4 regions of the Thiomonas arsenitoxydans genome follow, and region 3 is predicted to be linked to each of the others. Evidence: predicted binding sites of a transcription regulator. Region 3 holds the regulator's gene; each other region holds the start of a gene.
What was found. The regulator LexA, encoded in region 3, represses DNA repair genes until DNA is damaged. The targets are predictions, from matches to a motif close to ACTGTATNNNNATACAGT.
Positions count from the first base shown of each region.

Region 1: imuA (translesion DNA synthesis-associated protein ImuA) is a predicted target of LexA. The motif match lies at 3,556-3,573, and genes of this name have one in related genera.
Region 2: THI_RS03560 (Y-family DNA polymerase) is a predicted target of LexA. The motif match lies at 3,395-3,412, and genes of this name have one in related genera.
Region 4: recA (recombinase RecA) is a predicted target of LexA. The motif match lies at 3,927-3,944, and genes of this name have one in related genera.

Region 1 covers NC_014145.1:940,906-946,551, forward strand. Annotated here, with positions in the region: gene THI_RS04260 (error-prone DNA polymerase) at 1-1,429, opposite strand, end outside; gene THI_RS04265 (Y-family DNA polymerase) at 1,437-2,777, opposite strand; gene imuA (translesion DNA synthesis-associated protein ImuA) at 2,734-3,501, opposite strand; gene THI_RS04275 (SOS response-associated peptidase) at 3,686-4,375, shown strand; gene THI_RS18745 (hypothetical protein) at 4,458-5,057, opposite strand; partial or broken gene THI_RS19250 (peroxiredoxin) at 5,536-5,637, shown strand.
Region 2 covers NC_014145.1:769,852-775,497, reverse strand. Annotated here, with positions in the region: gene THI_RS03570 (NADH-quinone oxidoreductase subunit L) at 1-1,039, opposite strand, end outside; gene THI_RS03565 (LysR family transcriptional regulator) at 1,173-2,105, shown strand; gene THI_RS03560 (Y-family DNA polymerase) at 2,113-3,360, opposite strand; gene THI_RS18040 (hypothetical protein) at 3,475-3,975, opposite strand; gene THI_RS03550 (DMT family transporter) at 4,147-5,019, opposite strand; gene THI_RS03545 (methylated-DNA--[protein]-cysteine S-methyltransferase) at 5,059-5,520, opposite strand; gene THI_RS03540 (AlkA N-terminal domain-containing protein) at 5,517-5,646, opposite strand, start outside.
Region 3 covers NC_014145.1:1,542,787-1,548,432, forward strand. Annotated here, with positions in the region: gene miaA (tRNA (adenosine(37)-N6)-dimethylallyltransferase MiaA) at 1-450, opposite strand, end outside; gene mutL (DNA mismatch repair endonuclease MutL) at 455-2,293, opposite strand; gene THI_RS07120 (DedA family protein) at 2,530-3,174, shown strand; gene lexA (transcriptional repressor LexA) at 3,226-3,945, opposite strand; gene THI_RS07130 (asparaginase) at 4,145-5,107, shown strand; gene THI_RS07135 (BPSS1780 family membrane protein) at 5,366-5,646, opposite strand, start outside.
Region 4 covers NC_014145.1:1,033,372-1,039,017, reverse strand. Annotated here, with positions in the region: gene sucD (succinate--CoA ligase subunit alpha) at 1-392, opposite strand, end outside; gene sucC (ADP-forming succinate--CoA ligase subunit beta) at 421-1,584, opposite strand; gene THI_RS04725 (DUF2889 domain-containing protein) at 1,581-2,282, opposite strand; gene recX (recombination regulator RecX) at 2,344-2,808, opposite strand; gene recA (recombinase RecA) at 2,819-3,880, opposite strand; gene THI_RS04710 (OmpW/AlkL family protein) at 4,020-4,748, opposite strand; gene THI_RS04705 (SGNH/GDSL hydrolase family protein) at 4,787-5,646, opposite strand, start outside.

The DNA.
Region 1 (5,646 bases), 600 kb from region 3:
GCGCCATCCATTGCTGGACTCCCAACGCTTCCGGGTCCAGGCCCACCTCCTCCAGTCGCTCCCGGGCCACCTCGCGGCCGTCCCACCACTGCACGTTCCGCGCCAGGCGTTCGACCGTCTCCAGGTCAAAGCCCAGTGCCTTGCCGACGTCGCGCAAGGCGCTCTTGGGACGGTAACGGATGACCGCAGCGGTCAGTGCCGCCCGGTCACGGCCGTACTTGGCATAGAGATACTGAATCACCTCCTCGCGCCGCTCGTGCTCGAAGTCCACATCGATGTCCGGGGGCTCATTGCGTTCTTTGCTGATGAAGCGCTCGAACAGCACCTGCTGCTGTTCCGGGTCCACCTCAGTGATGCCCAGGGCGTAACAGACCGCGCTGTTCGCCGCCGAACCACGGCCCTGACAGAGGATGTGACGCGAGCGGGCGAAAGCGACGATGTCGTCCACCGTGAGGAAGTAATGCGCATAGCCCAGCTCGGCAATCAGGGCGAGCTCGTGTTCCAGCAAATCCTGCACCCTGGCGTGCAGGCCGTCGGGCCAGCGCCGCCCGGCCCCCTCATAGACCCGGCGACGCAGATAGCCGTCCGCCGTCTCCCCCGCAGGGATGACCTCCTTCGGGTACCGGTACCGCAGTTCATCGAGCGAGAAGCGACAGCGCGCCGCCACCCGCAAGGTCTCGGCTAGCAGCTCGGGCGGATAGCTCAGCGCCAGACGCAGTCGGCTGCGCAGATGGCGCTCGGCATTGGGTTGCAGCGCATGACCACACTCGGCAATGGGCAAACCCAGCCGAATGGCGGTGAGCGTGTCCTGCAAGGGCTTCCTCGAGCGGCGGTGCATGTGCACGTCGCCTGCGGCCACCAGCGGAATGGCCGTGGCCTCGGCCAGGTCCTGCAGCCGCTCCAGCCAGCGCTCATCATCCAGACGCCGGTGCAACTCCACCGCCAGCCATACCCGGCCCGTGAACCGGGCCAGCAGCCAGGCACCCAGCTCCAGCAGTTGCTCATCGGTAGCCTGCCGCGAAGGCACCGCTAGCACCACGCAATCGGCCAGCGCCTCACCGGTGATACTTTGCCTATCCAGCCGGTAGCTCCCTTTGGGCGAAGCCCGTCGCAGTCGGGTGATGAACTCACAGAGGTTGCCGTAACCGTTCAGATTGCAGGCCAGCACGACCAGGGTGAAGGGCGGTGTTCTTGTCTTCTCATCACCTTCCACCGCGAACTGCGCCCCGACCAGCAAGGGCAGGCCCGCCGCCTTGGCCGCCCCATGCGCCCGGACGATGCCGGCCAGGGAGCATTCGTCGGTGACAGCCAGCCCTGCATAGTGCAGCTCTTGGGCACGCTCGACCAGCTCCTCCGGATGGCTGGCCCCGGTGAGGAAGGAGAAGTTGGAGCGGCAATGCAGCTCGACATAGTCAGGCAGGGGGTCCATGCCGGCCTCACGCGAACACGCCGTGCAGAAACCAGGCGGCGTCCTCGCCGGCCACCCGGGTCTGGAACACCCAGAGTACGCCGGCATGCGCGCTGAGCGCCACCCAGTAGTCGCGCGCCACCTGGCGGCTTTCGGCGGTGCCGCCAGCCAGCTCCACCCGGTGCCACCAGCCGCCTTCGAGCCGGTGGGGGCCGAGCAAGAGCTGCAACTCCCCCTGGTAGAGCGGCCGGTTGCCCCGCACCGCCAGGCGCAAAGGCTCCGGAAGCAGAAAGGTGGGTTGGGGCAGCCCCTCGCTGCGCACTGTGGCGCTCACCGGCCGGGCGCTCACTGGCCGGGCGCGCACCGGTGCAGACGCCGGCACCCACTGCTGGGCCCATTCCGGGCGGGCATCCTCCCGCAGAACGGGCCGGACCACCCGCTGGGCGCCCAGGCGGGCGGCAAGGCGTTCCAGCACCCGGTTCAGCGCGTCGCGGTCTTCCGCGGCATCGGGTAGCAGCGACGCCGTGGGCGGACGGTAATCGCAGACACTGTCCACTTCCAGTATCAGGGTCTCCACCGGCGCCGCCAGTTGCACCCGTGCCAGCTGCTCGGCCAGCAGCCGCGAGAGATGCGCCATGTCGCGCATCGGCTGGGCGGTGCGGATGACCAGCGCGTCGCCTTCCTCCCCCGGTTGGGGCCGCAGGCCGTCATGCTGCCAGCGCAGGGTGAAGGCGGTGACCCCGGCGTTACGCGCCACCAGCCAGCCCTGCAACTGCAGCAGCAGGCGCTTGGCGGCATAGACCAGCGCCATGGCGTTCTCCACCCGGGCCATCAGGTCCAGCCGGGCACAAAAGGTCTGCGGCAGGGTGACCCAGGAGAAGACGGGACTGCGCAGCCCATAGGCTTGGTCCAGCGCTTCGACCATGGCGGGACCGAAGCGCCGGGTCAATCCGCCGCGGGGCAGGGCGCGCAGCTCACCCAGGGTGCGGCAGCCCAGTTGAGCCAGGGTGTCGGCGTGCGGCGCCGTGACGGTCAGGACGGTGAGCGGCAAGGCGTTCAGACGCTCGGCCAGTGGGCTGGTATCAACTTCCTCCCTCTGGGCCCGTGCCAGCGCCAAAGCTCCTAGCGCCGTGGCAGCCCAGGCCACCGACACCACGCCCAGGGCCGGGCTGTCAACCCGCACTTGCGCGGCCAGTTCCCCCGCACCGCCGAACAGCCGCAGACTGGCCTGCACCTCCATCAGCACCGCCTCATCGAGCCGGGTGACCCGGGGCGTGAACTGCAGCGCCCAGAGGGCCAGACCATGCTGGGCGGCGGCCAAGGACTCAGTGCCGCAGGGGTTCGGCAGACACAGGGCGCACCACAGCATGGCGGGCTCCGGCGGGCAGGGCAATACAACGACTGGGCAGCCGGGTTCGCCGGCTCAGCACCGCCTCCAGCGAGGACGGCACCGACGGCAGGATGAGGGTCTGGTCGTGCAACGGGCCGCGACGTTTGAGCACCTGCACCCGCAGGGTCCAGTCCGGGCCGGCCTGGGCGAGCAGGCGCAAGCTGGCCGGGGACGATTCGCTGCGCGCGCCTTCAGGCCGCAAGGCAATGCACAGGGTGCGGCCGCCCTGCAGGCGGCTTTGCAGCCGCCGCAGTGGTTCCGCCCGGGCCTGCGGTAGCCAGGCGAGGACCGCACCGGCCGTGTCGGCCTGCACCAACTGCTCGGTGACCCACAGACGCTGTGCCGGGGTCTCGGTCTGCACCCAGATGAGCTGCCGGGCCTGCAAGCCCAGCGCCTGCAGCCCGGGCAGGAAAGGGGGCTTGGGCGGGCCGACGAGCACCACGTTGCCGCCATCCGCCGTCACCTGCCGCAGCGCCTGACCCAGCAGGCGCCATTCCAGCAGAGAAGGCTGTGGGCTGAGTACCTCGGTGAGACTGCCGCAGGGCCAGCCGCCGCCGGGCAACTCGGCGTCGAGCGCCGCCCAGCCGCTGGACACGACCGCCCCCGTCGGGACGGCGAGGTCATCGCCGCGCCACACCGAGGCGGCCACGGCGGGCGGCAGGTCGGCAAGCCTTGAGGAGGACACAAGGGCAGGAGAGGGCATGGCAGGCAGTCCGGGAAGGCGCTGGAGAGCGCGGGAAGGCAAGCCTACACAAAAACTGGATAAAAAAACAGTCTTTCAATTCTCAGGGGAATGCGCGACCCTGTGTCTGCTGTCGCCTGTCTTCTGTCCCCGTCCCCTGTTCTCTATCCCTTCTCACCGACCCCAACCCGCCAACGGAGCTCCCATGTGTGGCCGCTATGTCCTCAAAAGCTCCCCGCAGCGTTTGCGGGAGGTCTTCGGTATCGAAGGGCCGGATACGGCGCACAGCGAGGAATGGCGGCCACGCTACAACCTGGCGCCGATGCAAAAGGCGCCCATCGTTCGCCTGCTAGAGGGCCGGCGTCATCTGGATTTGCTGCAGTGGGGGCTTATTCCTTCCTGGGCGCAGGACCCGGCCCTGGGCAACCGGCTCATCAATGCGCGCAGTGAAACGGCGGCGGAGAAGCCTGCCTTCCGGGCGGCCTTCAGGAGCCGACGCTGCATTGTGCCGGCCGATGGGTTTTACGAGTGGCAGCAGCAGCCTTCGGGGAAGCAACCGTTCTACATCCATCGCCCGGACGGGCAACAGCTGGCCATGGCCGGGCTGTGGGAGCACTGGATGCCGCCCGGCGCCACCGAGCCCCTGCTGACCTTCACCATTCTGACCACCGAGGCGAACGACGTGATGCGGCCGTTGCATGACCGGATGCCGGTCGTGCTCCATGAGGAAGATGTTGCGCGATGGTTGGACCCGACAGCGAAGGCGGCTGACCTGCAGGCGCTGATGCGGCCGCTGGGCGACAGTGCGTTGGACGCCTATCCGGTTGGCAAGGCAGTCGGCAATGTGCGGAATGACGGTCCCGCGTTACTTGAATCAATCGATGGGACGCATTGAGGCGTAACCGCACCGCCATGAACGTGAACGAAATGGCGGGCGGGGATGCCAGTCAGCGTTTGAGAAAATTCATAACGTGGGTTTATTTATTGGATAGTAATTTGATGCCATAGTGGGTAAAACTGCTCTGGAGAGAATCCGTGCGTCCGAGGTCATGAAAGATTCGCTCAGCTGCGTCAACCAGTGCCAGACGCTGAAGTGGGGTTAAACGGCAAATTTTGTTGACAAGCGGCGCAAAAGGCGTTGACTCGTAATCATCTACTTCAATGCCATAATTTTCCAGAATCAGTGAGGGGAGCGCATCAATCTGTTGAATAGAAAGTGGCCCGCCAATTATACAATTCATCAGAGTCAACAGTTCACTTTCCGTGAATTTATCGCTCAGTTCACTATATGTGGAAGAAACAAGCCATTCGAGTCTTCCAATTCCAAAAAGCGCCACCTCGGCCTCTGTAAGAAATTTGTTTTTAGCGTGAGCGTCTACGTACGGCCGTGCCAAAGGACGATAACTTTCAATTACTGAAGAATATATGGAATCGTCGTTGGGAAGCCGACCTAAAATCATGTTATTTGTATGCTCCTCTGATTGAGTGGAAACTTTCAATTTTCGGGCATCTTTTATATCTGAAACGGTATTTTCCATGGTGGTATTCAATGAATTTGTTGCGTTGATGGTTGCCATCCAGCTGGAAGTGCTCCATTGCTGATGGGATTTCGCATCCGTTCGAACCGAGGAACTTGCGGTCTGATTTGCGGGCAGACGGCGTGCTCTTCTGGTTCAATTAAATTGCGAGGTGTTGAGGCAAACTGCTGATTTGTAAATCGTCTAGGTCATTGAGGCATCTCCTGCTGTTGGGGATGTCATGTCTAGAAATGCGGTTTACTTAAACATTGCAGTCTTAACCTTAAATTCGCGGCTTTACCTTAAAAGTGCGGGGTGCGGTGTCATACGAGACCGCGGCGACGAATCTATGGGTGTTGCGAGTAGCGACAGTGGTCTGTCTGTGGGCGCGGAAACGGCCAAAAGCGAAGCCTCTTGTCAGAGCTCGCGTGCTTTTTGTCCGCTTGGTGCGGGGAAAGCGGTGGCCGGGTCCGCCTAGATAGCAATCTCCTCCCACCTTTGCGCCATCGTGCGCATCGCTAATGCGGGTTCATTTGCTCCTCTGCGGAAAGGCCGTGACTTCACCGCAGTTCTGCGTCTGCTCGGCGTGCTGCAATTGCCCGCCAAGCATGGCGTGGCCACCCCGATTAACCGGCACCCGAGCAGCGCA
Region 2 (5,646 bases), 770 kb from region 3:
GCGAGTGTGCAACGAGATGCAGCATGGCGAGGCTATACAGCCCGAGGCCGCATTCGAGCAGCATGAATCCCATCTGTGCAGTGGTTGACCAGGCAAGAGAGACCTTGACGCTGGTTTGCGTCAACATCACCAGGGAAGCAAGCACCAGGGTGACCAGCCCGATGAGGGTCAGCGTGACGAGCGCCCCTGTGGAATGCGACAGGATGGGGCTCATGCGAATCACCAAAAAAGCTCCGGCATTCACGATGCCCGCATGGAGAAGCGCCGACACCGGTGTCGGTGCTTCCATGACCTGCAGCAGCCAGCCATGCAGAGGAAACTGCGCCGATTTCAATGCCGCGCTCAAAACAATGAGGTAACTCGCGATCTGCAGTTTCATCGGCATCTCGCCTCTGAACGCCGCCATCAGTTGAAACAGGCGCTCGAACTCCAGCGTGTGGAGTGTCGAGCCAATCAAAACGATAGCGAGCAGAAGGCTGGCATCACTGATGCGGCTGGCGACGAATTTTTTGTGTGCAGACAGCACGGCAATCGGCCGCTTTCTGTAAAACATCAAAAGCTGATGCAAGCTCAGGCTGGTGGCGATCCATGCCAAGGCGAACATCAAAAGATTGCCCGACACGATCAAGCTGAGAATGCTGGCCAGGGTCAAAGCGAGCCACTTATGAAACCGGCCCTGTTGCGCGTCGCCCGCAAGATAGTTTTTGGAATAACGCGATACGACCACGCCCACAAAGGAAACCAGCAGCAGCATCATGATCGTCAGCGCGTTCAGATAAATCGAGAGGGTCAGATGCCCCAGTTCCGCAGGGAGCGCAGCGGATGCCACGGTGAAAGTGTGCGTGGCGCCCTGCAGCGTGCCGAGCAATCCAGCAGTGATAGCCAGCACGAAGGCCAGCCAGGCCATGGCTTCATTCAACCGTGCAATCAATCGAGGCCGTGCGTTGGCCCACGCAGTCGGAACGCAGCCGACGACCAATAAGGCAAGGGGCACGCACAGGGCGAGCAGTGGACCGAGCGAATTCCATGAGGGCGACATGGCATATCTCCTAGAGGTTGTTCCGGCAGATCAGTGGTGCAGCGGAACTCAGTCTATGGAGTACCTGACAAAATTAATAATGAATAATTAGAATAAAAACCATAGATAAAAAGCTATACATAAAGGATCGGACATGATGCATGTCAGCTTGAGGCAGTTGCGCACCTTCGAGGCCGTCGCACGGCTGCGGAGCTTTTCGAGGGCCGCTGAAGAACTTCATGTGACACAACCCACGGTCTCGAAGCAGATTCGTTTGCTCAGCGATGAAATTGGTCTTGCCCTGCTGGAGCAAATCGGCAAGAAAGTCTTTCTCACCGAGGCCGGAGAGCACCTCTACGCCACCTGTGGCGACTGGCTGGAAACGTGGGGCCGGTTTGAGCAAACCATTGCCGACATGAAGGGGGTGAAAAAAGGTCGACTCCGAATCGCTTCGGTCACCACGACCAAATACTTCATGCCCCGCTTGCTCGGCCCCTTCTGCGCGCAATATCCCGGCATCGACATTGCGCTGGAAGTGATCAACCGAGATCGTCTGCTTGAGCGCCTTGCACGCAACCAAGACGACATTTACGTCATGGGCGTCCCGCCCGATGGGATGAACATCGAGTGCGAGCCTTTTCTCGAAAACTCGCTCGTCGTCTTGGCGCCCTCGTCACACCGGCTGACGACGTTGGGGCGTACCGTTCGTTTTGCCGAACTGGCACAAGAGCACTTTCTCGTTCGAGAGCGGGGCTCTGGAACGCGTTTGACGATGGAGCGACTCTTCGAAGAGCATGGCGTGCGCCCGAACATTCGCATGGAATTGGGGAGCAACGAGGCCATCAAACAAGCGGTGGCCGGCGGCCTTGGCCTTGCCATCCTCTCGGACAGTACGATCGGCGAGGATCATTTGAACCATCAGGTTTGCGTCCTCGACGTTGAAGGTTTTCCTATTCGACGCTCTTGGTACCTGGTCAGATCGAAAGAAAAGCGCGTCTCCGTGGTGGCCGCGACTTTTCTCGAATTTCTGAAATCCCATGTCAACCTGCTGGGCCATCCGGCGAAAGAGGTTCAGCAAGCGATCTGATCACGATTTACCCCTCCGTTTCGAGATCGGGGATGTGGTTGAACGCGATGCGCATGGGGGCTTCCTCCCGCCCCTGATGGCCGCTGCCGCAATAGATGGTGTGGCGGCCGTAGCGCACGTTGAGGGCATCGACCGCGCTCCACAGCGCGGCCTGCTCCGCAGCCGAGCCGGGCACATCGCCCTCAAACAGGCTGGCGCTGGTCTGCCCGGGCTGGCGCAGATCGTGCAGCAGCATGGCCACCTTCATCGGCGCCCAGCCCGCAGGAACCATGCCGGGCCACAACTCGCGCAGGGTGTGCAGCAGGGCGCGGGTGTCGGCCGTCGGCGCGAAGCGGGCGCCGCGCTCGGGACGCAGACGCTCGCCGTGCCGACGGGTGAGCTTGAGCATCACCGTCATGGCGCCGGCCAGCAGGTGCTCGCGGCGCAGGCGCATCGCGGCTTTCTGCGTGAGGCGGTCGAGCACGGCCAGCGCGCCCTCGGCGCTGCGCATCTCCGGCGGCAGCACATGCGAATGGCCGAGCGAACGCCGCGGATTGGCGGCCTGCACACCAGACGCTAGCCCGTGCAGCCGGTCGTAAAACGCCTCGCCCGCCATGCCGCCCCACACCACGCGAAGTTGCTCGCGCCGCGCCCGCCAGAGATGCTCCACGCTGTGGATGCCCTGCGCCTGCAGCCGCGCGAGCATGCGCACATTGATGCCGGTGAGATCGGTGAGCTGCATGCGCAGCAGCGGGCCGGGCAGGTCGGTGGAGTCGAGCACCACCAGACCATCGGGCTTTTGCAGATTGGACGCCTGCTTGGCGAGAAACACATTGGGGGCGATGCCCACCGAGACACGCAGGCACTCGCCCAAGGCCTCGCGCAGCGCGGTCTTGAGGCGCAGCGCCAGTTGCGTGGCGCGCTCGCGGCTGGTCCAGCCCATGGGCAGGCTGCAGGCCATTTCGTCGATGGACAGCGCCTGCTCCACCGGCGCGATGGTGTCCACCACCGCCACGGCGCGGTGGTGAATCTGCACATACTCGGCATGCCGCGCCACCACGAATACGATGCCCGGACACAGCCGGCGCGCCTCGGCCACCTGCGTGCCCGTCTTCACACCAAACGCCTTGGCCTCGTAGCTGGCAGCGATGCAGCAGGTGGTGTCGGCCAGCATCGGCACCACGCCCACCGGCCGCCCGCGCAACTCAGGGCAAAGCTGCTGCTCCACCGAGGCGAAGTAGGAATTGAAATCGACCAGCAGGCAACGCAGTGTCATGGCAGCCCGCGCCGCTTGCACGGCGCGCCGAAATACTGTTTTTACGCACAGTATTTCATGCTGTCATGACGCTGGCAAGTGGCCCGCTGCAAGTGGCCCTGCCGCGCGGGGGTTTTACGCCTGCCAGCGCTGCGCCGGATGCGCGGCCGGAGCCGCCGGGTGCTGCTGTGGCGGTTGCGCTTGCGGGATTTGCAGCGGCGTCAACAGCACCATCGTGGGCAGCACCGGCGGCATCAACCACGGCGACTGCGGCAACAGCACACGCAGGGTGGACATCGGCCCGAACACCGCATTCATCTGCGCATTCATCTGCGCGTCCACCCGCTCGATCAGCCGCTGCATCGGCCCAAACTGCGTGTGCATCTGCCGCAGCGCCCAGGCAGGGGCGGCCGCACCCGAGCTTTGCTCGATCACCACCCGCGCATGGCCCTGCGGGCTTTGCCAAGTCCAGGTCTTGACCTGCACCGGGCCTGCGGCCGTGTGCATGACCTCCACCGTCTGGTGCATGGGCATGTCATGCCCGTCGTAACGCACCGCAAGCGGCTGCGCCGCCAAGGCCAGCGCGGGCAGGGTCATCGCCAGCGCTGCGACCAAGATTTTGGATTGAATCTTCATGATCGAACTCCTTTCTCAAACTGAACCCAACGCCGCAGCGCATGGATATCGCCGCGGCGATTTTTTCGTTCTTTTCCAGCGATCGGAGTTCCTGAAGCGAAGCTGAAGGTCGCCCGCACAGGCCGTCGTTCAAAGCGCCTGCACGGCCTCAAACCGCCGGGGATGGACGGCCTACGCCCGCAGGCCCACCAGCCGCTTCCACTGTCCGCTCGCCAGCGCGGTGCCCGCCAGGATGATCGCGCAGCCCGCCAGCATGGCGCTGGTGACGGCTTCCTGCAGAAACAGCGCGCCCCAGAGCATGCCGAACACCGGAATGAGAAAAGTGACCGAGGCAGCGTAGGCCGCGCCGACCTGCGCCACGAGGCGGAAATACAGCACATAAGCCAGCCCGGTGCACAGCACGCCCAGCGCCACCACGGCGGCCCAGATGTCGCCCTGCACCGCGTGCGCGGGCCAGGTCAAGGCCGCAGGTAGCGCCAGCAGCACCGTGGCCGTGAGCTGGCTGCCGAACGCGGTGAGCGCCGGATCGACCCCGGCCAGATGGCGGCGGGCGTAATGCACGGCAAAGCCATAGGACACAGGCGCCAGCAACACCGCAGCCACCGCCCAGGGCGCAGCGCCCTGCGAGAGGCCGGGCTGATCGCCCACCAGCACGACCACGCCGAGCAGGCCGACGCCCAGTCCCACGATCTGCGCCCGGCCGATCGGCGCGCCGAACAGCGTCGCCCCCAGCACCGCCGCCCACAGCGGGGTGGTGGCATTCAGTATGGCCTCGAAGCCCGCGCCCAAGTGCAGCGCGCCCACGGCGAACAAGGTGAACGGCAACGCGGAGTTGGTCACCCCGACGACCAGCAGCGGCCAGAGTTTGTGGCGAAACTGGGCGCGCGCCGCGGCGGTTCGCAGCACCGGCAGCAGCACCAACGAGGCAATGCCCACGCGCAGCGCGATGAGCGGCAGCGGCCCGAACTCGGGCACGGCGATGCGCAGAAAGAGAAAAGAAGCGCCCCAGATGGCGGCGAGCACAAACAGTTCGATGAAAGGCATGGGTGTGATACGGATGATGCGCAGCGCTGGTCGTCATGCTCAGGCGGCGCGTTCGAGATCGAGCAGCGCCTGCTTGCGCGGCAGGCCGGCAGCGTAGCCGGTCAAGCGGCCGTCATGGCCGATGATGCGGTGGCAGGGCACGATGATGAGCAGCGGGTTGCGCCCCACTGCCGCACCCACGGCGCGCGCATGGCTGGCGGGCAGGCCCAGCCGCTGCGCGAGCAGCGCATAGCTGATCGTCTGTCCGTAGGGTACGGTCTGCAGCGCCCGCCAGACCGTCTGCTGGAACGGCGTGCCCTGGGGCCGCAAGGGCAGATCGAAGGTGATGGCGTCGCCGCTGAAATAGGCTTGAAGTTGCTCGCGGGCGCGCTGCAGCAAAGGTGTGTCGTCGGCGGTTGGGGGCTTTGCGTCGTCGAGAAAACTCAGGGCAGTGAGCCCGTCTTCCTCGGCGGTGAGTTGCAACGCGCCCAGCGGGCTGTCCATGACCAAGACGGCTTTCACGGTGTTTCTCCTTCAGTCGCGCGGCGCCACAGATGCACCGCGGCATAGCCCCGCCACGGCGCCCAGCGCGCGGCATGGGCCAGCATGTCGGCCGGACGGGCCAGGCCGAGTTGTTTGCGCAACACC
Region 3 (5,646 bases):
CCGGGCGTGCAGCGCGGGCCAGCCGAGCCGGGCGGCCTCGGCGTCGAGTTCGGCGCGCACGGCAGGATCGGCCTGCGGCAGTTCGGACAGGCCGGACTGCAGCGCCTTGAGGTAGAGCAGGGTGCCGCCGACGATCAGGGGCTGGGCGCCGCGCTGGCGAATTTCTTGGATAAGCCGGCGCGCGTCCGCAGCGAATTGCGCCGCGCTATAGCTTTGCGACGGGTCGAGGATGTCGAGCAGGTGGTGCACGGCCTGGGCGCGCTCGTCAGCGCCGGGCTTGGCGGTGCCGATATCCATGCCGCGATAGACCAGCGCCGAGTCCATGCTGATGAGTTCCACGGTTTTGCCGCGCTGTCGGGCCTGCTGGACGAGTTGCAAAGCCGCGGCGGTTTTGCCGCTGGCAGTCGGGCCGACGAGGCAGAGAACAGGCTGTGGGGTTTGTTGAGTCACGGCTTTAGCGCCCGCGCAGGAACAGGGCGTCGAGGTCGGCCAGGCCGATCTGCCGCCAGGTGGGGCGGCCGTGGTTGCACTGGTCGGCGCGTTCGGTGCGCTCCATATCGCGCAGCAGGCCGTTCATTTCTGCGAGCGTGAGCTGTCGGTTGGCGCGCACCGCGCCGTGGCAGGCCATGCTAGAGAGCAGGGCGTTGCGCCGCTCCTGAAGGCGGCTGCTGGTGCCTTGCGAAATGAGATCGGCCAGCAAACCGCGAGCCAGGCGAATGGGGTCGGCGTGCGCCAGCAGCGTGGGCGTGGCGCGCACCACCAGGCTGCTGGGGCCGGCCCGGTCGAGCTCGACGCCGAGCGACCGTAGGGCATCGGCATGATCTTCCGCCGCGCCCATTTCGGCATCGCTCGCGGCGAACGCGGCCGGGATCAGCAAGGGTTGCACCGCCACCGGCGCATCGGCCTGTTCCGCAGCTTTTAGCCGTTCGTACACGATGCGCTCGTGCGCGGCGTGCATGTCCACGATCACCAGTCCGTGGCGGTTCTGCGCCAGTATGTAAATGCCCAGAAGCTGCGCCAGGGCGAAGCCGAGGGGAAAGTCGTCAGGCTGCGCGGCGGCTAGGTCGGTGGCTTGCGCATAGGGGCGCGGCGCGGCGCTGTCCTGTGCCTGCAAGGGCGCAGCGTCCGCCGTTGCCAAGGGGGCATAAGCGCGCGAGAGCGCGTCCCAGGGGATCGGGCTAGGGCTCGGCCTCGCCACGCCGAAGGCAAGCGCGGCAGTCGTGGGCAGAGCGGAAGGCGGCTGTTCCCACGCGGCGGGCGGTGCGGAGGGATGCGAGGAAGACGCCTCACCGCCCGCCCGGGCCAGCACCTGCTCGACGGCATGACGCACGGCCTGATGCACGGCGGAGCTGTCGCGGAACCGGACTTCCGACTTGGCCGGGTGCACATTCACATCGACCAGCTCAGACGGCAGATCGAGCAGCAGGGCGTACTGCGGCTGCAAGGCGCCGTGCAGCACGTCGGCGTATGCGGCGCGCACGCCGTGGGCCACGGTGCGGTCGCGCACCCAGCGGTTGTTGACAATGATGTGCTGCACATCGGCACGGGCGCGCGCCGCGGTGGGTTTGCAGATCAGCCCGCGTACGGCAAGCGGACCGATCTGGGCGGAGACGGGCAGGGCGTGCGCGCTGAAGGCCTCTCCCAGCACGGCGGCGAGACGATCGAGCCCGTGCGGCGAAGGGTCGCGCTCGAATTGCAGCTTGAGTTGCCCGTCATGCCAAAGCCGCAGGGCGATCTGGGGATGGGCGATGGCGGTGCGCTTGAACACGTCGGCGCACCAGGCGTATTCCGTCTGCGGCGATTTGAGAAATTTGCGGCGCGCCGGCAGGTTGAAAAACAACTGACGCAAGGTCACGCGGGTGCCCTGTTGCGCCGCTGTGGGTTGCACCGCGGCGACCTGACCTGCGCTGGCGTGAATGCGCGCCCCATCGGCCCCGGCGCGGCGGCTGATGATCTCGATTTCGGCCACGGCAGCCATGGCCGCGAGCGCCTCGCCGCGGAAGCCGAGATGCGCGGCGTGGTGCAATTCGTCGAGATCGGCGATTTTGCTGGTGGCGTGGCGCAGCAGTGCCAGGGGCAACTCTTCGGCCGGAATGCCGCAACCATCATCTTCGACCTGCACGCTGCCCAGCCCGCCTTGTTCGAGGCGCACGGTGAGAGCGCTGGCGCCCGAATCGATGGCGTTGTCGAGCAGTTCGCGCAGGGCCGAAGCCGGGCGTTCGATAACTTCGCCGGCGGCAATCTGGCTGATGAGCACGTCCGGCAGCGGACGAATCGGGCGTTGGGGTTGCAGCAAGGCAGGGATACGGAAAGGGTGGCGAGGCCGCAGCGTGGCGGCGGCCGTCCCCTCGTTGAGGGGCTTGGAGACGGATCAACGAGAGGAGAAACGACAAGTCAGCTCAGTATACTTTTCAGGCTGTGCGTAGGCCCATAGCGCTCGGTGGCGCTCAGCCCCGGCTCAGTTTTCTGGCGCAGCATCTGCGTCTTCGGCCTTTCATAGGCTCTCTTCCGGCTTTCAGCCCAAACCGCATGGATCCCCACGCTCTTATCGACCTCATTCTGCACTTCGACGTGCATCTGGCGCAGTTCATCGCGGCGTATGGCCCCTGGGTGTACGGGCTGCTCTTCGGCATTGTGTTCGTCGAAACCGGGCTGGTGATCATGCCGTTTCTGCCGGGCGACTCGATGTTGTTCGTGGTGGGCGCGTTTGCGGCCACCGGGGCGCTCAGCCTGCCGGGGGTGATCGCCGTGCTCTGGCTAGGCGCCGTGCTGGGCGACAGCCTCAATTACCAGATCGGCAAGGCCATCGGCCATAAGGTTTTTTCGTGGCCGGACTCACGCTGGTTCAACCGCCGCGCCTTTGAAAAGGCGCACGCCTTTTACGAAAAATATGGCGGCATCACCATCGTGGCAGCACGGTTCATGCCCTTCATTCGGACCTTCGCCCCGTTTGTGGCGGGCGTGGCCGAGATGTCGTATGGCAAGTTTCTGGCCTACAACATGCTTGGCGCCACACTCTGGACGGGGCTGCTGGTCATGGCGGGTTATCTGTTCGGCAACATTCCGTGGATCAAACACAATTTGGGTGTCATGACCATTGCCATCATCGTGCTGTCGCTGCTACCCGCGGTGTGGGGTTGGTGGAAATCACGTCGGCAGGTGTCGGCGGTCTGAAGCGGCGCACTGACGCAAACGCTTACCTGCTGGTTGTGCGCGCTGTGAACTTCATTGCAGCGAGCCGCGCAGCAGGCCGACGGCGAGTCCCTCAATGGCGAAGGGCTGGCTGGCATCGACGCGGATGGGGGCGAACTCGGGGTTGGCCGGTAGAAGCTCGATGTGATCGGCCTGCAGGCGCAGGCGCTTGACCGTGACCTCATCGCCGATGCGGGCCACCACGATCTGTCCGCTTTGCGCCGTCTGGCTGCTTTTGACGGCCAGCATGTCGCCGTCGAGAATGCCGGCATCGCGCATGCTCATGCCGCGAACCTTGAGCAGATAGTCAGGGCGCACCGAGAAGGCGCCGGGATCGACGTTGAGCGTCTGCTCGATATGCTCTTGCGCGAGGATGGGATGCCCCGCAGCGACGCGACCGACCAGCGGCAGGCAGAGCTGCTCGGCGCCAGGCAGCGCGAGCTGCAGCCCATGGGAGAGATCCGCGCGCAAGCCACTCGCACGCCCCCCCATGGCGCCGGAGGTTTTCCCGGACGTTGTCGTCGACGGCGAGGCGCGCTGCGATTCGGTGATGCGAATGCCGCGCGACGCTCCGGGCGTCAGCTCGATCACGCCCTTACGGGCGAGCGCCTGCAAATGATCTTCTGCCGCATTGGCCGAGCGGAATCCCAGCTTTGCGGCGATTTCGGCCCGGGTGGGCGGGTAGCCCAGTTCGCGCACGGAGGCGGTGATGAGATCGAGAATTTCCTGCTGACGAGGGGTGAGTTTCGAGATGAGACGGCGCATGCGTGGGCTCCGGCAGTTGCACAATAAGTCAGTTTGATGGGCGAGACCGATGGGCAAGGCTGATGGACGAGTTCGCCATGCGAGCCATGTCATCTTTTGGCCATGAAGACGCCCTGATCAGGCTTCCAGCTTGATGATTTTCACAGCACTGTAAATCAAAACAGTCTTTCTGCAAAGAGATTCACACATGACCGATTCTTTTTCTCGCGCGGCCTTGCCGCAGATTGTGGTGTTGGGAACAGGGGGCACGATCGCGGGCGCCGCGACGGGCGACCCCAGTCTGCCGGGTTATACCGCCGGGGTTTTGGGGGTCGACGCGCTGCTACAAAGCGTGCCGGCACTCGGTCGCCTGGCGCAAATCCACACCGAGCAGGTGGCCAACCTCGACAGTAAGGACATGACCTTCGCGGTCTGGACGCAGTTGGCCGAACGCGTGGCCTACTGGCTGGCGCAGCCGCAAATTCAGGCCTGCGTCATCACCCACGGCACCGACACGCTGGAAGAAACCGCCTACTTCCTGCGTTTGGTGCTGGATACCGACAAGCCGGTGATCCTGACTGCTGCCATGCGTCCAGCCACCGCGCTGAACGCCGACGGCCCGCAGAACCTGCTCGATGCCGTGCGGGTGGCCGTGCATCCGGCAGCGCGGGGGCTGGGCGTGGTCTGTGTGTTGCACGGCGTGGTGCATGCCGCTCGCGACGTGACCAAGGCGAATACGCACGCGGTGGAAGCGTTTTCATCCGGCGAGCGCGGCCCGCTGGGTGAGGTTGACGGTGAGGCCTTGCGGCTTTGGCGACAACCCGTGCCGGAGGCAGGGGCGCCGTTTCCCCTACCTGCTGCGAGCGAGTGGCCGCGGGTGGAGTTGCTTACCAATGCGGCGGGCAGCGATAGTGCACTGGTGTGCTGCCTGATTTCGAGCACGGCGCTTCAGCCCCGATTGGGCGGACTGGTCGTGGCCGGCACCGGGGGCGGCACGGTGCACCGCGAACTCGAAGCCGCGCTGCGCTGGGCCGAACAGCAGGGCGTGCGGGTGAGGGTGGCGTCACGCGTCGGCCCGGTACGCGGCGGCGCCGATGATGGCCTCAATGCGGTGAAGCTGCGGGTGCGGCTGCTGCTGGAACTGGCCGCCCAGAACCAAGCAGAGCGCTGAACCCGGATGTTCTCTCGGCGGGGCCAATTGATCCCCACCGGGGGCAGAAAGCTTGGGCCGGTGGGGCGAAAGAGCGGGGGGGCGATTCCTCACCCTATTCGATTCAGCCGCTTTGCAGAGAACTTAGGGTTGATCGACCAAGGTAAGGTTGCGCCGCACCGGGTTTGGATACCTACAGCGGGCGTCCTCGTGCGTGAGCGCATGAGAGGCAAAATAGGGCAAAACGCCCTGTAGTCAGGTGTGCGGTTGTCACCGACATTACTGCGCAAGAGTGCTGGCCTGGGTTTCGCCGACCAGCGATTCATAGCTGGAATAGAACGACAAGATGTAGGCCAGAAAAATGGCGATTGCCACGGGCATGCTGAGCATGGCGGCCAGGGTTTCACTGGCGCCAAGCAGGCTGGCGACGAGCATGATGAGCGTGGGCAGGCTGAGAAAGAGCAGCAACCATTGCACCGCATAGAGCGCAAACGCCTTGATGTTGCGCACGCACAGTACGAAGCTGAAAAACAGCGCCTTGATCGGCGGCATGGCGTGCC
Region 4 (5,646 bases), 510 kb from region 3:
GGCCCGAGCAACAGGGTCTTCTTGCCACCGGCCGCCTCCTTGTCCTTCATGCGGTTGCGCACCAGCAGCATGTCCTTCACGGGAATGCCCTCGGTGATGCAGATCGCCAGATCGAGATCGGCCTCCACCGCCTCCCAGATGGCGGCAGCCGCGCCTGCCGGGGGCACATAGATGACGGAAACCGTGGCGCCCGTGGCTGCCTTGGCGTCGGCCACGGTGCCGTAAATGGGAATGCCCTCGAAATCTTCGCCGGCCTTTTTAGGGTTGACACCGGCGACGAAGCAGTTCTTGCCATTGGCATAGTCGCGGCACATGCGGGTATGAAACTGCCCTGTTTTGCCGGTGATGCCCTGGGTGATGACCTTGGTGTCTTGATTGATCAGGATAGCCATGTTGTCCTCTTGTTCTGTGGGGGGCGGCTCAGGCCTGCGCGGCATGAACGGCGGCTTGCGCCGCCTCGCCCATGGTGTTGGCGCTGATGATGGGCAGGCCGGAGTCGGCCAGCATCTTGCGCCCGATCTCCTCATTGGTGCCTTTCATGCGCACCACCAGCGGCACGCTCAGGCCCACGGTGCGCGAGGCGGCAATCACGCCTTCGGCAATGGTGTCGCAGCGCATGATGCCGCCGAAGATGTTGACCAGAATCGCCTTGACATGCGGGTTGTGCAGCATGATCTTGAACGCCTCGGTCACCTTTTCGGTGGTGGCGCCGCCGCCCACATCGAGAAAGTTGGCGGGCGAGCCGCCGAACAGCTTGATGGTGTCCATCGTCGCCATCGCCAGCCCGGCGCCGTTGACCAGGCAGCCGATATTGCCGTCGAGCTGGATGTAGGCGAGGTCGAATTTGTGCGCCTGCACCTCGGCCGGGTCTTCCTCATCGAGATCGCGCAGCGCCTCGATTTCGGGGTGACGGAACAGTGCGTTGTCGTCGATGTTGAACTTGGCATCGAGCGCCTTGATCTGGCCGTTGCCTTCGAGAATCAGCGGGTTGATTTCCACCAGCGAGGCGTCGGTGTCCATATAGCACTGGTAGAGCTTCTTGAACACGTCGATCGCCTGGGCCTGCGAGGCGAGCGGAATGCCGATGCCCGCGGCCAGTTCCAGACCTTGCGCGTCCTGCAGGCCAACCAGCGGATCGACAAACACCTTGAGAATTTTCTCCGGCGTCTTGGCGGCGACCTCTTCGATGTCCATGCCGCCTTCGCTCGACGCCATGACGGCCACTTTTTGCGTGGCACGGTCGGTGAGCACGGCGACGTAATACTCTTTTTGGATATCGGCGCCATCCTCGATCAGCAGCCGTCGCACTTTCTGCCCCGCAGGGCCGGTTTGATGGGTGACGAGCTGCATCCCCAGGATTTGCAGGGATAGTTGCCGGACTTCGTCCAGCGTTCGCGCCAGCTTGACACCGCCGCCCTTGCCCCGCCCGCCAGCGTGAATCTGCGCCTTCACCATCCAGACCGGGCCACCCAACTCCTGCGCTGCGGCGACGGCCTCATCGACGGAAAACGCGGGCTTGCCGCGTGGTACCGGCACACCGTGTTCTCTCAATAGTTGCTTGGCCTGATATTCATGAATTTTCATGGCGTCTCGTCCTCGACTTGTGGTGCAGGCATTGTGCCTTCGGTGCGTTGTGGCGCGGTTTGTTGCGCCCAACGGGGATAAAACTCGGCGACTGCTGGGCTGTCCAGCCGCAGGGCGTGGCAGCGGTTGAGCTGAAAAGGCATACCGGCGGCACGCTCCGTGTCTAAACGCCCCCTGGGTCGGCTCGCCGACCCGCCCCCCGAGGGGATCAAGAAAGCTTGGGGCGGCCCTGCGCTTTCTTGAGGCTCCGGCAAGGTAATCGTCGCTAGCCCGGCCAGCCCTTGAATGGCTGCGGTCGGCAGCACTTGCGTCAATTCGGTGAGATGGGTGCAGCCCAGCACGCCGCCCAGGCGCTCGCGCACAGCGGAACGAAATCCGCGCAGCAGATTGAGGCCGATCAGCCGCCGGTAGGCGTCATCGTGATCGCCGCAGGTGTCGTAAGGGCTGAACAGAGTGTGCGAGCGGGCATCGACGATGTCGAGCGCGTCGTCGATGGTGACGATGAGCAACATGTCATGCACCGGAATGCCCGCCGGTCGGGTGCGTTCGGACAGGGTGAGATCGCGCGTTTTCACGTCCCGCAATTCGGCCTGCAGATCCCACAAGCCATCCTCTCGCGCATAGACCTCGATACTGAGACTGCGGCGGTGAACCAGACGGCGATTGGGCGAAGACGGGGCGGCAGGAGTGTCGCGCATGGTGGATCAATTTTTGATGAAGCGCAAGAATCAGTGTAGCAGCCTGCTGCGGCGCAGCAAGTCAGTCGACGTCTTCCGTGCCCTCGCCGCGCAAAACCGCGCGGACGGCGTCCCCGCTGAAGCCACGTTGAGTCAAAAACCGAGCCTGTTTGGCCCGCTCGGCAGCGTCTTGCGGAAGCGCCTGGAATTTTCGCGCCCAAGCGGCATGGGCGCGAGTCAGTTCGCTGTCTTTCAGGGACTGACGCAGATTTGCCGTAGCATCGGACGACAGACCGTGCGCGTCGAGTTCTTGTGCGATGCGCAAATTGCCGTAACGCTGCTGTCGCCGATGAATGAGCGACTGAGCAAAACGCTCACTGCTGAGCAAACCCGCCTGCTCCAGACTGGCTAGCAGGGCATCGATCTCTTCGGGCGCCTCGCAATAGCGCAGCAGTTTGCGCCGCAGTTCCAACGGGCTGTGCTCCCGTTGCGAGAGATAGCGCACGGCCCGCGCACGCAAAGAAGGCTGGGCGCGAGGCAAACTCATGGCAACGGACTCAGTCTTGCTCTTCCTCGGACATATCGGCCGTCATCAGCGCATTGGCCTCAGGCACGCCGAGGCTGGCGCGGACCTTGTTTTCGATCTCGCGGGCGATGTCGGGGTTGGACTTGAGAAACTCGCGCGCGTTGTCCTTGCCCTGGCCGATTTTCTCGCCGTTGTAGGCATACCAAGAGCCGGACTTCTCCACCAGTTTGGCCAGCACCCCCAGGTCAACGATTTCGCCTTCGCGCGAAATACCTTCGCCATAGAGGATGTCGAACTCCGCCTGTTTGAACGGCGGCGCCACCTTGTTCTTCACCACCTTGACGCGGGTTTCGGAGCCGACGACTTCTTCGCCCTTCTTGATGGCGCCGATGCGGCGGATGTCCAGGCGCACAGAGGAGTAGAACTTGAGCGCGTTGCCGCCGGTCGTCGTTTCGGGATTGCCGAACATCACGCCGATTTTCATGCGGATCTGGTTGATGAAAATGACCAGGCAGTTGGTGCGCTTGATGTTGGCGGTGAGCTTGCGTAGCGCCTGGCTCATCAGCCGGGCCTGCAGACCCGGCAGCGAATCGCCCATCTCGCCCTCGATTTCGGCTTTGGGCGTGAGCGCAGCCACCGAGTCGATCACGATCATGTCCACCGAACCGGAGCGCACCAGCGCGTCGACGATTTCAAGCGCCTGCTCGCCGGTATCGGGCTGGGAAATCAGCAAATCAGGTAGTTGCACTCCGAGTTTGGAGGCGTATTGCACGTCGAGCGCATGCTCGGCATCGATGAAGGCGCAAGTGCCGCCGAGCTTCTGCATTTCGGCAATGACCTGCAGGGTGAGCGTGGTCTTGCCCGAGGACTCTGGCCCGTAGATTTCCACCACCCGGCCACGCGGCAGCCCGCCTACGCCCAGGGCGATGTCCAGGCCCAGCGAGCCGGTGGACACCACCTGAATGTCGCGTTGCGCCTCGCCATCATCCATGCGCATGATGGTGCCCTTGCCGAACTGCTTTTCGATCTGCGACAGCGCGGCGGCAAGCGCCTTGGCTTTTTCTGGATTCACTGCGGATTTCCCTTGTTCCATGGCATGGTCCTCAAGTCTAAATAGCACTGCGCCGCAATGTAGCACAGCTGTATATAAAGACAGATTTTTTCTGCTTGCGGTATCCAAAAAAAGAGGGCCGAAGCCCCCTCTTTCCACAACTTGCAGCGTGAGCAAGCTTTTAAAAACTATAGCCCACTGCCAGGGTGTAGATGATGGGATGGAAGTTGATATGCGTCTTCGCCTGCGAGGTGATGACCGAAGGGTTGACGGGTGAATAGGACGTGGAAGTCAGATTGCTCTGCACGTCTGCCACGGCCACGGTACCCACCACCGACCACTTGGAATTGAAGCGGTAGATCAGGCCGACGTGCGCCGCCGCCCCCCAGGAATCCGAGAGGTTGATCTTTGTCGGGCCTTGCGCGCCGGTCAGCGGCGGCAAGGCCTTGGTATTGGTGAACTTGGTGTAGTTCAGACCCACGCCGACAAAGGGATCCCACTTGGCATAGTCGCCGAAGAAGTGATAGTTGATGAATGCCGTCGGAGAGTAGACATCCACATCCGTCACGCCCGCCCCCCGCAGCGCGCCCCAGCCCGAACCTGCGGCATCGGTGCGTACCCGCGGCGGGTAGCCCAGCACCAGTTCGAAGCTGAACGGCCCCGGCAGGTCGCGCACATACACCAGCCCCAGCGTGGTGGCATCGCCCACATCCAGATTGAGATTGGGTGGCGTGTTGTACCCGCTCAGGTTGGCCGATTTGGAATGGTTCTGCAAATAAGCCAGTCCAACAAACACAGTGTTTTGCGGCCCGGCATCGTCAGCCATGGCGGCAGGTGCAAACACCGCCCCGGCCATCAGCCCCGCAGCCATCAAGGCAGCACGCAGAACATTGAATCGCGATTGACGCATCATGAATCCTCCTCAATAGTGATATGAGTGCTGCGGTGTTATTGTGTCCAACCAAAACTCTTCATCGACTGCAGGGTCGTACTGGCAATAATTTTGTAGCCAGCGGGTGTGGGATGAACGGTATCGGCGAACAGCCAAGTGTCGAGATTGGCCGTGCTTGCACCCGCTGCCGTATCAGGCGTGTTCACATTGCAGAGCAGAGAGCTCGTGGTGGCCGGGTTACACCACGGCGTCGTCACATTAGTGAAGCCAAACTGCGACGGGTTGGCAATTTCCTGATTGAGCAGGCTATAGCCATCAAGCACCTTGACAGGCTGCCCTTGCAAATCATTGAGCAGGCGTTGGTTAAACACTTGCACCAGATTCGACAACAGGTAGCAGGGTGTCGTCGTGACCGTGTTGTCGCACACATAACCGGCTGGCGGAGCTTGCGGAGGCGTCGCGCCGGTGTAGGGCAAACCGCGGCCAAACGGCGTCTGCGATGAATCCGGCAAGGTGTAGACCATCACATACTTCGCTCCCTTGCTTGTGATCAGGCTGACTTGGGCGGCCAGTTCGTCCGCCGCTTGAGCCACGGTCGCCTGCGCGACAGCAACCGCCTGCGAGGTTGCATCGTGCTGCGCAGTGGCCTGAATGGCCGCAATCTGCGCTTGTGTCAGGCTGGGGTTTTGCTGCAGGGCGCTCGTGACGGCCTGTGTGACGGCCTGAGTCACGGTGGCACTCACCGTTCCCAACGCCGTAAAAACATCGTTATTGCCGGCCAGCACCGTCACCAACTGATTGCTATTGAAACTGCCGCCGAACTGCGTGAGGTAGTTTTGCACTTGCGTCGTCACCGGCAGCGTCAGTGCGCCGCCGCTGTGGCCGATGCCATTGGGGTTGCTCACCATCGAGCCGC